DNA from 2 places in the Peribacillus sp. BM1 genome. Region 2 is predicted to be linked to the other one. Evidence: riboswitches for the same ligand, from Rfam matches in the RefSeq annotation. Region 2 holds a riboswitch; the other holds the start of a gene.
The links. A riboswitch is a leader RNA that binds a small molecule or an ion and turns the genes downstream of it on or off. The one in region 2 is predicted to bind cyclic di-GMP.
Positions count from the first base shown of each region.

Region 1 (4,612 bases), 920 kb from region 2:
GCGCGATTTAGAAACGATTGCAACAGCGATTACCGCAGCGGAAACGGGTCATTTAGTACTTGGCACCTTGCATACAACAGATGCACCGGCAACAATTGACCGGATCATTGATGTGTTCCCACCCAATCAGCAGCCGCAAGTCCGTGTTCAGCTTGCCTCCGTCTTATCTGCGATTATCTCACAGCGTTTATTGCCGTCAAAAGACCGGGCAGGAAGGGTGGCGGCAATCGAGATTCTAGTGAATAATGCTGCTGTCAAAAATTTAATTCGTAATGAAAAAATCCATCAAATTGCAAGTGTGATGCAGACAAGTAAATCGGCTGGCATGCAAACGATGGAAATGTCGATTAAACAACTAGTGGAAGAAGGGAAGATTGATTCTTATTCTGCCCTCCCTTATTTAGAAGAAGGAATCATCTAATGCCAGTTTTTCACTATCAGGGTAGAGATCGGACGGGAAGAAAAAAACAAGGGAAAATGACGGCGGACACACGAAAAGAGGCGGTCACAAGGCTAAGAGAAACAGGGATAGCTGTGACGAGTATTGATGAACTAAGGGGCATTTTATATAAAGAAATCTCCTTGGGTAGAAAAAACATAAAAAATCGTGATTTTATTATCTATCTGCGCCAGTTTTCAACATTAATTCAAGCAGGGATCAGTGTTGTAGAAGCGACAAAGATTTTGGCGGAACAAACATCGAGTAAACTGCTGCGAAAAACATTAGAACATATTGTGCAAAGTTTAGAAGAAGGAAACCCTTATTCTGAAGGAGCAGAAAAGCAACGAAATGTGTTCCCGCCTCTCTTCATAAATATGATGCGAGCGGGTGAAGCTGGCGGGAATCTAGAAGAGGTTCTGGAACGGATGGCAGTTTATTTTGAGAAACAGTATCAGACAAAGCAAAAAATACAATCGGCGATGATGTATCCGGCAACGGTTGGATGCTTGAGTGTAGGGATTATCATTTTTATGCTATCTACCGTTGTCCCTACTTTTGCAAATATGTTTGCATCATTTGGTAGTGAGCTTCCTTTTTTTACAAAGCTAGTACTCAATCTTGGCGGATTTTTTGAAAGGTTTTGGTGGGTATTTCTCTTATTAGCAGTTGGATTATATATCTTCATTCGCTATATACGATCCAATAACGAGATGAAATACTATCTTGATTATTGGCTTTTAAGAATGCCTATCTTCGGGCAACTGATTCAAAAGGCGGAGATTGCAAGAATGACGAGAACATTAAGCTCGCTTTTCAAGAGTTCTGTGCCAATTTTGCAATCTTTAACAATGGTGGAAAAGATTTTAGGAAATGAAGTGTTAACCAAGGTGATGAAACAGTCGCGACTTTCGATTGAAAAAGGCGAGTCCATGGCCATTCCGATGGAAAGACACTGGGCATTTCCGCCTATGGTCACGCAAATGATCATCGTCGGTGAAAAATCTGGTACTTTGGATGTCATGCTAGATCGCGTCGCTGATTTTTACGAAATGGAAGTAGACAATGCAACAAACCAAATGAAATCTCTCATTGAACCTTTTCTCATTATCTTTCTAGCAGTAGTTGTTGGAGGCATTGTGGCAGCCATTGCCGTTCCGATGTTCACTATATTTAACGAAATCCAATAAAAATGTTCAATATAGTAGAAAAAGTAGTTGTCAACTAGTGAATGAGTCTTATATACTAGCAATATATAAATAGATTGGAAACTGTGATTGATCATTTTTATCTGGGCACTTAAATGATCAGGAGTGAGTAGTGCAACCCGCCAATGTATATTTAATTCAAAATTATTTTTGAATTTAAATATAAACGTGGCGGTTTTTTGGTATGAAGGACATGGGAACGGGGCCTCGCGACTTATTCATATAGCTAATCTACTTAGCGGGTTTACTTATATGATCGAGAAAGCATCCGAAAACCCGGCTCCGCACCGCCATCATTGTGATTAGGTGAGTGTAGCGTGCTTCATGATCGATCTTTCATAGTAACTGGTGGCGTTTTAACGCCCTTTTAGGTTTTGTATGAAGTTTCAAGCTGTTTTATTACACCGTGTTAGATTACATAAAAAAATGAACTGAGGAGTGAACGTACATGATTAAACGAATAAAAGGCCTTATTAACAACCAAAAAGGGTTAACACTAGTGGAACTTTTGGCTGTAATCGTGATCTTAGGGATTATCGCAGCAATTGCGGTGCCGAGTATTGGGAACATTATTGATAATAGTAAGAAGGATGCACATATTGCGAATGCGCAGCAATTGGTGGGGGCAGCGAGATTGGCTGTTGCGGCGAATGATCAGACCATATTGAATGATAAAGATGGTATCACGTCAACTGATTTAATGACGGCTGGGTACCTTGAGTCAGAACTTAAAGATCCTGATGGAGACAAATACACCACAGAGCAGGTTGGAATAGCTAAAGATGCAACAACTGGTAAAGTAACATATACAGTTACGCTAAAAGGTGCAGAGAGAGGGATTACAAGTAATAATGATGTATCGAAATTAACTAGGACGGATGTTAAATAAATGCTATAAATATTGCTAAAGAGTATAACATAAGGTAATTTTCCACTCCTTTCCACAAGGAGTGCTTTTTTTATCCAATAATAATGGTCCTGCTTTATCAATCTACTAAATCTTCATCAAATAATCATCTCCAATTCAATCCAACTTCCTGTATAATAAAAGTACCAACATGACGTTAAAGCACCACATCCGGTATGAAGGATGATTTATTGAAAATAAGGAAACCAACTCCAACAAAAAGGGAGAAATCCATGACACTATTTATTTACAGCTACATAGGTATTTTAGGCTTAGTTCTCGGATCCTTTTACAATGTCGTCGGTCTTCGGGTACCGGAGAAACAGTCAATCGTACGGCCGCGGTCACAGTGTCCAACTTGCAAAAGAACGTTGACAGCTACGGATTTGGTGCCTGTGTTGTCATATGTCTTTTTAAGAGGAAAATGCCGGAACTGTCATTCGAAAATATCGCCGCTCTATCCACTTAATGAGCTTTTAACGGGTTTATTGTTTATGCTTGCATTCTATGAATTTGGATGGACAGGTGAACTAGTAATTGCACTTACCTTCATCTCGTTGTTAGTCATTATTTTTGTATCTGATATTGTCTATATGATTATTCCTAATAAAGTGCTGTTGTTTTTTGTTCCTCTTGTTTTAGTTGGCCGTTTAGTCGTGCCATTAGATCCGTGGTGGGATATGTTTGTCGGCGCGGTCGTTGGCTTTGGTCTGCTTTTTTTCATTGCTGTCATTAGTAAAGGCGGCATGGGTGGGGGAGATATTAAACTGTTTTTCGTGTTGGGCTTGGTTCTCGGTCTCAAGCTGACTCTCCTTACCTTTGCCTTGGCAAGCTTCTTTGGAGCCTTGTATGGAGTAGCTGGCATGATATGGGGGAATTATAAGAAACGGCAGCCGATTCCTTTTGGTCCATTTATTGCAATGGGTGCGTTGCTTTCCTATTTTTATGGGAATGAAATCTTAAACTATTACTTTACTATGTTTTATTGAAGCGGGTGATGAAGAGAGTGAGTGCATTTAATAGACAACATCGGGTTCATCTAGCCATTAAAGATCGGTATATGCGGTTTGTGGAATCTGGAAAAAAGCGAAAACTGCTAGCCTATGGGCAAAAGAGCCTTCCAGATGGTGTGATCGTTGAGGGGCAAATTAAAGATCGTGAAACGCTCGAACTGATTGTCGATGAAATGGTCGATCAATGGAAGCTTAAAGGGAAAAAAGTTTCTTTCTGTGTACCTGATTCAACGGTAATCGTTAGGAAAATTCATGTTTCGAATGAAATTCCAGATCATGAACTGAATGGCTATTTATATATGGAATTGGGCCAGAGCATCCATCTGCCTTTTGCAGACCCTTTAATCGAAGCTGTGCCTTTAGAAAAAACGGCTGAAAACCGAGACGTGTTGTTATTTGCTTCAAGAGAAACCGTGTTACATGAATTTACAGCATTATTAAAGCGGGCATCTCTTAAACCTGACATTGCAGATCTATCAGTGCTATCGCTATATAGAATGTATTATCATCTAGGTCTTGCTAAGCAGGATGAGCATGTATTAATGGTGCAAATTGGGTTAGATGCATTTGTTTTATCTGTTTTTAACGAACATAAACCCGTTTTTTCGCGTCATTATCCTTTGGAATTTCATGATGAGCACTTTGAACTTTCTAAAAGTCGCAGTGGCTCGGAATTTTATTCTTGGGTGGGTGCACTGAACGAATTAAACAGCCAATCTCAGGATATTACCATGGAAATCGAACGTTTTCTATCCTATTATCATTTCAATCTTACAAAAGGAAATCATCGTATCTCAAAGCTCGTTTTGTCAGGAGACCATCCTTGTATGGAAACTTTTTATTCGGCTATACATACTGCGATTGAAGTATCCGTTCAGCCATTACTTGAACCACTATTTCAAACGAAAAAAGGAATGAACATCCCTCCTGTATATGCTGAATGTATTGGACTAGCGTTAAAGTAGGTGTCAACATGCTTGTAGATATTAACTTATTACCTAAAAAAGAAAAAAAACGACGTACCGTTGTCCTCATGATTTTGTTG
Region 1 is NZ_CM155259.1:4,117,304-4,121,915, reverse strand. It holds gene AC1MGI_RS19715 (type IV pilus twitching motility protein PilT) at 1-421, shown strand, start outside; gene AC1MGI_RS19710 (type II secretion system F family protein) at 421-1,629, shown strand; cyclic di-GMP riboswitch class II at 1,697-1,780, shown strand; gene AC1MGI_RS19705 (type II secretion system protein) at 2,096-2,536, shown strand; gene AC1MGI_RS19700 (prepilin peptidase) at 2,788-3,543, shown strand; gene pilM (type IV pilus biogenesis protein PilM) at 3,561-4,532, shown strand; gene AC1MGI_RS19690 (PilN domain-containing protein) at 4,541-4,612, shown strand, end outside.
Region 1: another riboswitch for cyclic di-GMP. It lies ahead of AC1MGI_RS19705 (type II secretion system protein); the one in region 2 lies ahead of AC1MGI_RS03215 (anti-repressor SinI family protein).

Region 2 (4,612 bases):
GATTTATTTACAGATTTTCTGGGCATTTTTCATTTCAGGCATCCTCGGATATGGTGGTGGTCCAGCGTCGATTCCGTTAATTGAAAAGGAAGTCGTCGACCGATATGGTTGGTTTACGGTTCACGAATTCAGTGAAGTGATTGCAATAGGGAATGCGCTGCCTGGCCCGATTGCGACCAAGATGGCCGGTTATATTGGATTTGAGCAGGCAGGTATCCTCGGCGCCGTTGTCGGGGTATTCGCTGCAGTAGCCCCTTCACTCATTTTAATGCTTGGACTGCTTAGCATCTTGATGCGACACAAAGAATCCCCAAGGGTGAAAAGAGTGACGGTCGTCGTACGTCCTATCATCGCTGTGTTGCTAGGGTTGATGGCGTATGATTTCTTTTTCACCGCATATGAAGGAATTGGTTGGATTCAGACACTAGTAATTGGTGCGATTAGTTATATGTTACTTGGTAAATTGAATGTGCATCCTGCCTATGTAATCGCTGGTGCTTTAGTATATGGTGCTATTTTTCTTGGATGAAAAAATTGATCTGACCCAATAAAGTTAGACAAATATTTTAGGCAACTTTTAAGATCCGAGTTCGGTATTCTACCGGGCTCAGGTCTTTTAATTTTGCCTTCATTCTTTTGTGATTGTAGTACTCAATGTACTCTTTTAATTCTCTTTCAAAATGAGCCATACTTTCAAATTCTTGCAGGTACAGCAATTCAGACTTTAATAAGCCGAAGAAATTCTCGATAACGGCATTATCTAAGCAGTTACCCTTACGAGACATGCTTTGTGTAATTCGGTGCTCTTGTAATGTTTTCTGATACTTCTTCATTTGATAATGCCAGCCTTGATCGGAATGAAGAATGACTTTGTCTTCCGGTTTAAGACGTTTTATTGCTTCATCTAACATATTGCCCACGAGTTGATAGACAGGGCGGCTCATGACTTTGTACGCAATAATTTCGCCATTACATAAATCGAGGACAGGCGACAGATAACGTTTTTCCCCGAAAAGATGGAATTCGGTCACATCTGTTACCCATTTTTGATTCATTTTATCTGCGTTAAAATCACGTTGTAATACGTTCGGCGCGATTTTACCCACGTTCCCTTTGTAAGAACGATACTTCTTCATACGGACCATGCATTTTAAGCCAAGCTCATTCATTAAACGATTGATGGTCTTCGGATCATGAATAAAACCATATTTCTTTAGCTCTTTTGTGATGCGACGATACCCATAGCGACCTTTATGTTCATGATAAATCTTCTTAATTGCCTCTTTTATATCGGCGTATTTGTCCACTCGGTCTAATCGTTTCTCCCAATAATAATAAGTGCTGCGTGGAATGTCTGCGACTTCAACTAGATCCACAACGCCATACGGATCCTTTAGTTCAAAAATTACTTGCGCTTTGATTTGGTTTGTAATTTTTCCTGCATTTGAACTAAAGTATTCAACTTTTTTAAGTAAGCATTCTCCACTTCTAAACGCTCGATTTTCGCTTGTAACGCTTCTACTGAGCCCTCAGCTGGTGTCGTTTTAATTGTTTTCTTCTTCATAGATGGACGCCCCTTTTTCTTTGGTTCTAGCGCGTCCAATCCCTTTGTTTTCAGCAACTGATCCCATTGATAAATGGTACTGGGAGCAGAAATATTAAATGTGCTTGCCGTTTCTCGAAAAGACGCGCCCGTTTCGTTCATAAAATTGAGTACGTCTAGTTTAAACTGACTGGAGTAACTTGTATAGCCCTTCTGAAAACCTTCTGCCCCTTGCGCTTCAAATAATTTAACCCAAGTAATGACTAGTGATTTCACTGTACCAATGCTTTCTGCAATGGTTTTATAGCCTTCCTTTCCAGTTAAATAACGTTCTACCGCTTTTAACTTATCCTCTACTGTATATTTAGACATAAAAACACCCCGTAAATGTTAGTTTGGTGTCTAACATTTACGGGGCAGTTCATCAAAGGGATTTTTCGTTATGATCACATTAATGAATATATTGTGTAGATACGTTTTTTAAAAGCGAAAAACGTATCGCTAGAAAGAAGTGCTTCATTTAGTAGAGTGATAAAGGCTAGTGGATTTGTCCCAGTCGCGGGTGAAATTGAAGGTACAATGGCGAAAGATCTAGACTATATGTCATGAGTATAAAAGGCCGAATTAGATGACGATAAAAATACTTTAAATGATCTAGCTTCCAACTTATTTATATTTGGATTATGTAGAAGTTAGTCGATCTATGTTGTATATTGTCAAAAAATGAAAAAAATTAAGGTAATATATTTCAATTTAATTTCATAAAGTTACATCAAAAATACAAAAAATTCTGTATAATCAAGAAAAAGGAAAGTGCTTACACAGAAAAGGGCAAACCTATTGAAAAGTAGGGACGCAAAGCCGCGGGTCTAAGGTATTGTGCTACGATGGCTGGGCTGCCTGAAATACATGGTATTTTAGGAGGGATTGGGTTGGAGGATGTAACCGTTTATGAAGAATGGATCGAGCTAATGATACAAGCTAAGGAACTAGGACTGAGGAAAGAGGAAGTCCTTCATTTCTTGGAGCAAAAAGCAATCGAAAATAAAAAAGATGAACCAACCTATCATATGATTTAAAATGTATAAACCCCTTAAACAAACTGGTTTTTTACGAAAGCCCAGTTCGTTTAAGGGGTTTATTTTTTAGGCCGGACATGGAAACAGGGCTTCAATCCTCTTGCTTTAATTTCCATTTATTGAATTCGATGAATTCACGGAATTGATCTTTGGATACGCCAGATTTCATCGCTTCTTGAACAATGTTCATCCATTCCGCGTCAAGGCCATCTTTGGCTGGCTCATCATATATGAGAGAGTCAACAGGAATTTGCAGCACTAAGGCGATTTTTTCAAGAAACTGGATGGATGGATTTGTTTGTAGATTTCTTTCAAGGGAGCTTAAATAGGACTTGGCAACTCCTGCTTTTTCTGCAAGTTCTGTCATGGACATTCTATTTTCTTGTCTCAGTTTTTTTACGCGATCACCGATCATATTATCACACCCCAAAAACTTTTCTGAAGATATTTTTAATTCTGAAGCTGTTAGTATCCATTCTAACAGTTTTCATAGTAGTTAATCTATAATTTTTCATAATAACGTGAAGTTGTACCTACACTTTATACATGGTAATATTAAGGGTGCACCTATTTACTATGAAATATAATGGGTAAAATAAAGTGAGACTTCCATCAGTGTTTTTCTCCACTGATGGTTAGTTGAACCAATCGGGGATTTACTTCAAAAAGCGAGGCGACTGGTACAAAGAACGTCTCCTAAGATCGCTCACGTCCTGTGAGCAACAGAGACGCCATCACATCCTGTGATAGTCCGACAAGCATAAGCTGGAATACGGCGTGGCGTAGTTTGCCACAGAGTATTACAGCTTATGACCTCGAGGGGCTAGGAGCCGCAGCTAGATTAGGCTGTTTATCTCCACCTTATTTTTTCTTGATTCTTTTACAAAAATTGTGTTGGGGGTATTACAGCCTGTAAACCGGGATATCCGTTAATTTAATCTTATGAAACCTAAGTACTTTTTACTTTTTTGATAAAGACTTCTATATAAAGAGGAGCGTTTTTGAATGCTTAATATTTTAAATAAAGTGTTTGACCCGAATAAACGAGAATTGAAGCGCCTTGAGAAGCTGGCTGATCAAATTGAGATGCTAGCGGATGAAACAGCTTCTTTATCAGATGACCAACTGCGTGGGAAAACAGAAGAATTCAAAGAGCGGTACCAAAAAGGAGAAACGGTCGATGATTTGCTTATCGAGGCATTCGCGACGATTCGTGAAGGGGCGAGACGAGCGTTAGGGATGTATCCATTCCGCGTCCAGCTAATGGGGGGAATTTCCCTTCATGACGGGAATATTTCTGAGATGAAGACCGGGGAAGGTAAAACGTTGACTTCCACTCTTCCTGTTTATTTGAACGCGATTACTGGGAAAGGTGTTCATGTTGTTACAGTCAATGAATACTTGGCAAGCCGTGATGCACAAGAAATGGGCAAGCTCTATGAGTTCATGGGCTTGACGGTTGGTTTGAATATAAATGGCATGTCCAAAGAAGAAAAACAAGAAGCGTACAATGCAGATATTACGTATAGCACGAATAATGAGCTTGGCTTCGATTATTTACGTGATAATATGGTTCTTTATAAAGAGCAAATGGTGCAGCGTCCTTTGCATTTTTCTGTCATTGATGAAGTGGACTCAATCCTAATTGATGAAGCTCGTACCCCATTAATTATTTCGGGTTCGGCACAAAAATCAGCTCAGTTATATATTCAAGCGAATGCATTCGTACGCACGCTAACTGTGGAAAAGGATTATACGTATGACGAAAAAACAAAAGGGGTTCAGCTGACAGAAGAGGGGATTAACCGCTCTGAGACGGCTTTTAATATTGAAAATTTATTCGACATTAACCATGTTGTGTTGAACCATCATATTAATCAAGCTTTAAAAGCTCATGCTAGTATGCATCTTGATGTCGACTATGTCGTGCAAGAAGGCGAAATCGTTATCGTTGACCAATTCACTGGGCGGTTAATGAAAGGACGTCGTT
Region 2 is NZ_CM155259.1:644,522-649,133, reverse strand. It holds gene AC1MGI_RS03225 (chromate transporter) at 1-529, shown strand, start outside; gene AC1MGI_RS03230 (chromate transporter) at 1-2, shown strand, start outside; one part of gene AC1MGI_RS03220 (IS3 family transposase) at 567-1,471, opposite strand; one part of gene AC1MGI_RS03220 (IS3 family transposase) at 1,471-1,915, opposite strand; cyclic di-GMP riboswitch class I at 2,364-2,447, shown strand; gene AC1MGI_RS03215 (anti-repressor SinI family protein) at 2,476-2,622, shown strand; gene AC1MGI_RS03210 (helix-turn-helix domain-containing protein) at 2,714-3,037, opposite strand; gene secA (preprotein translocase subunit SecA) at 3,628-4,612, shown strand, end outside.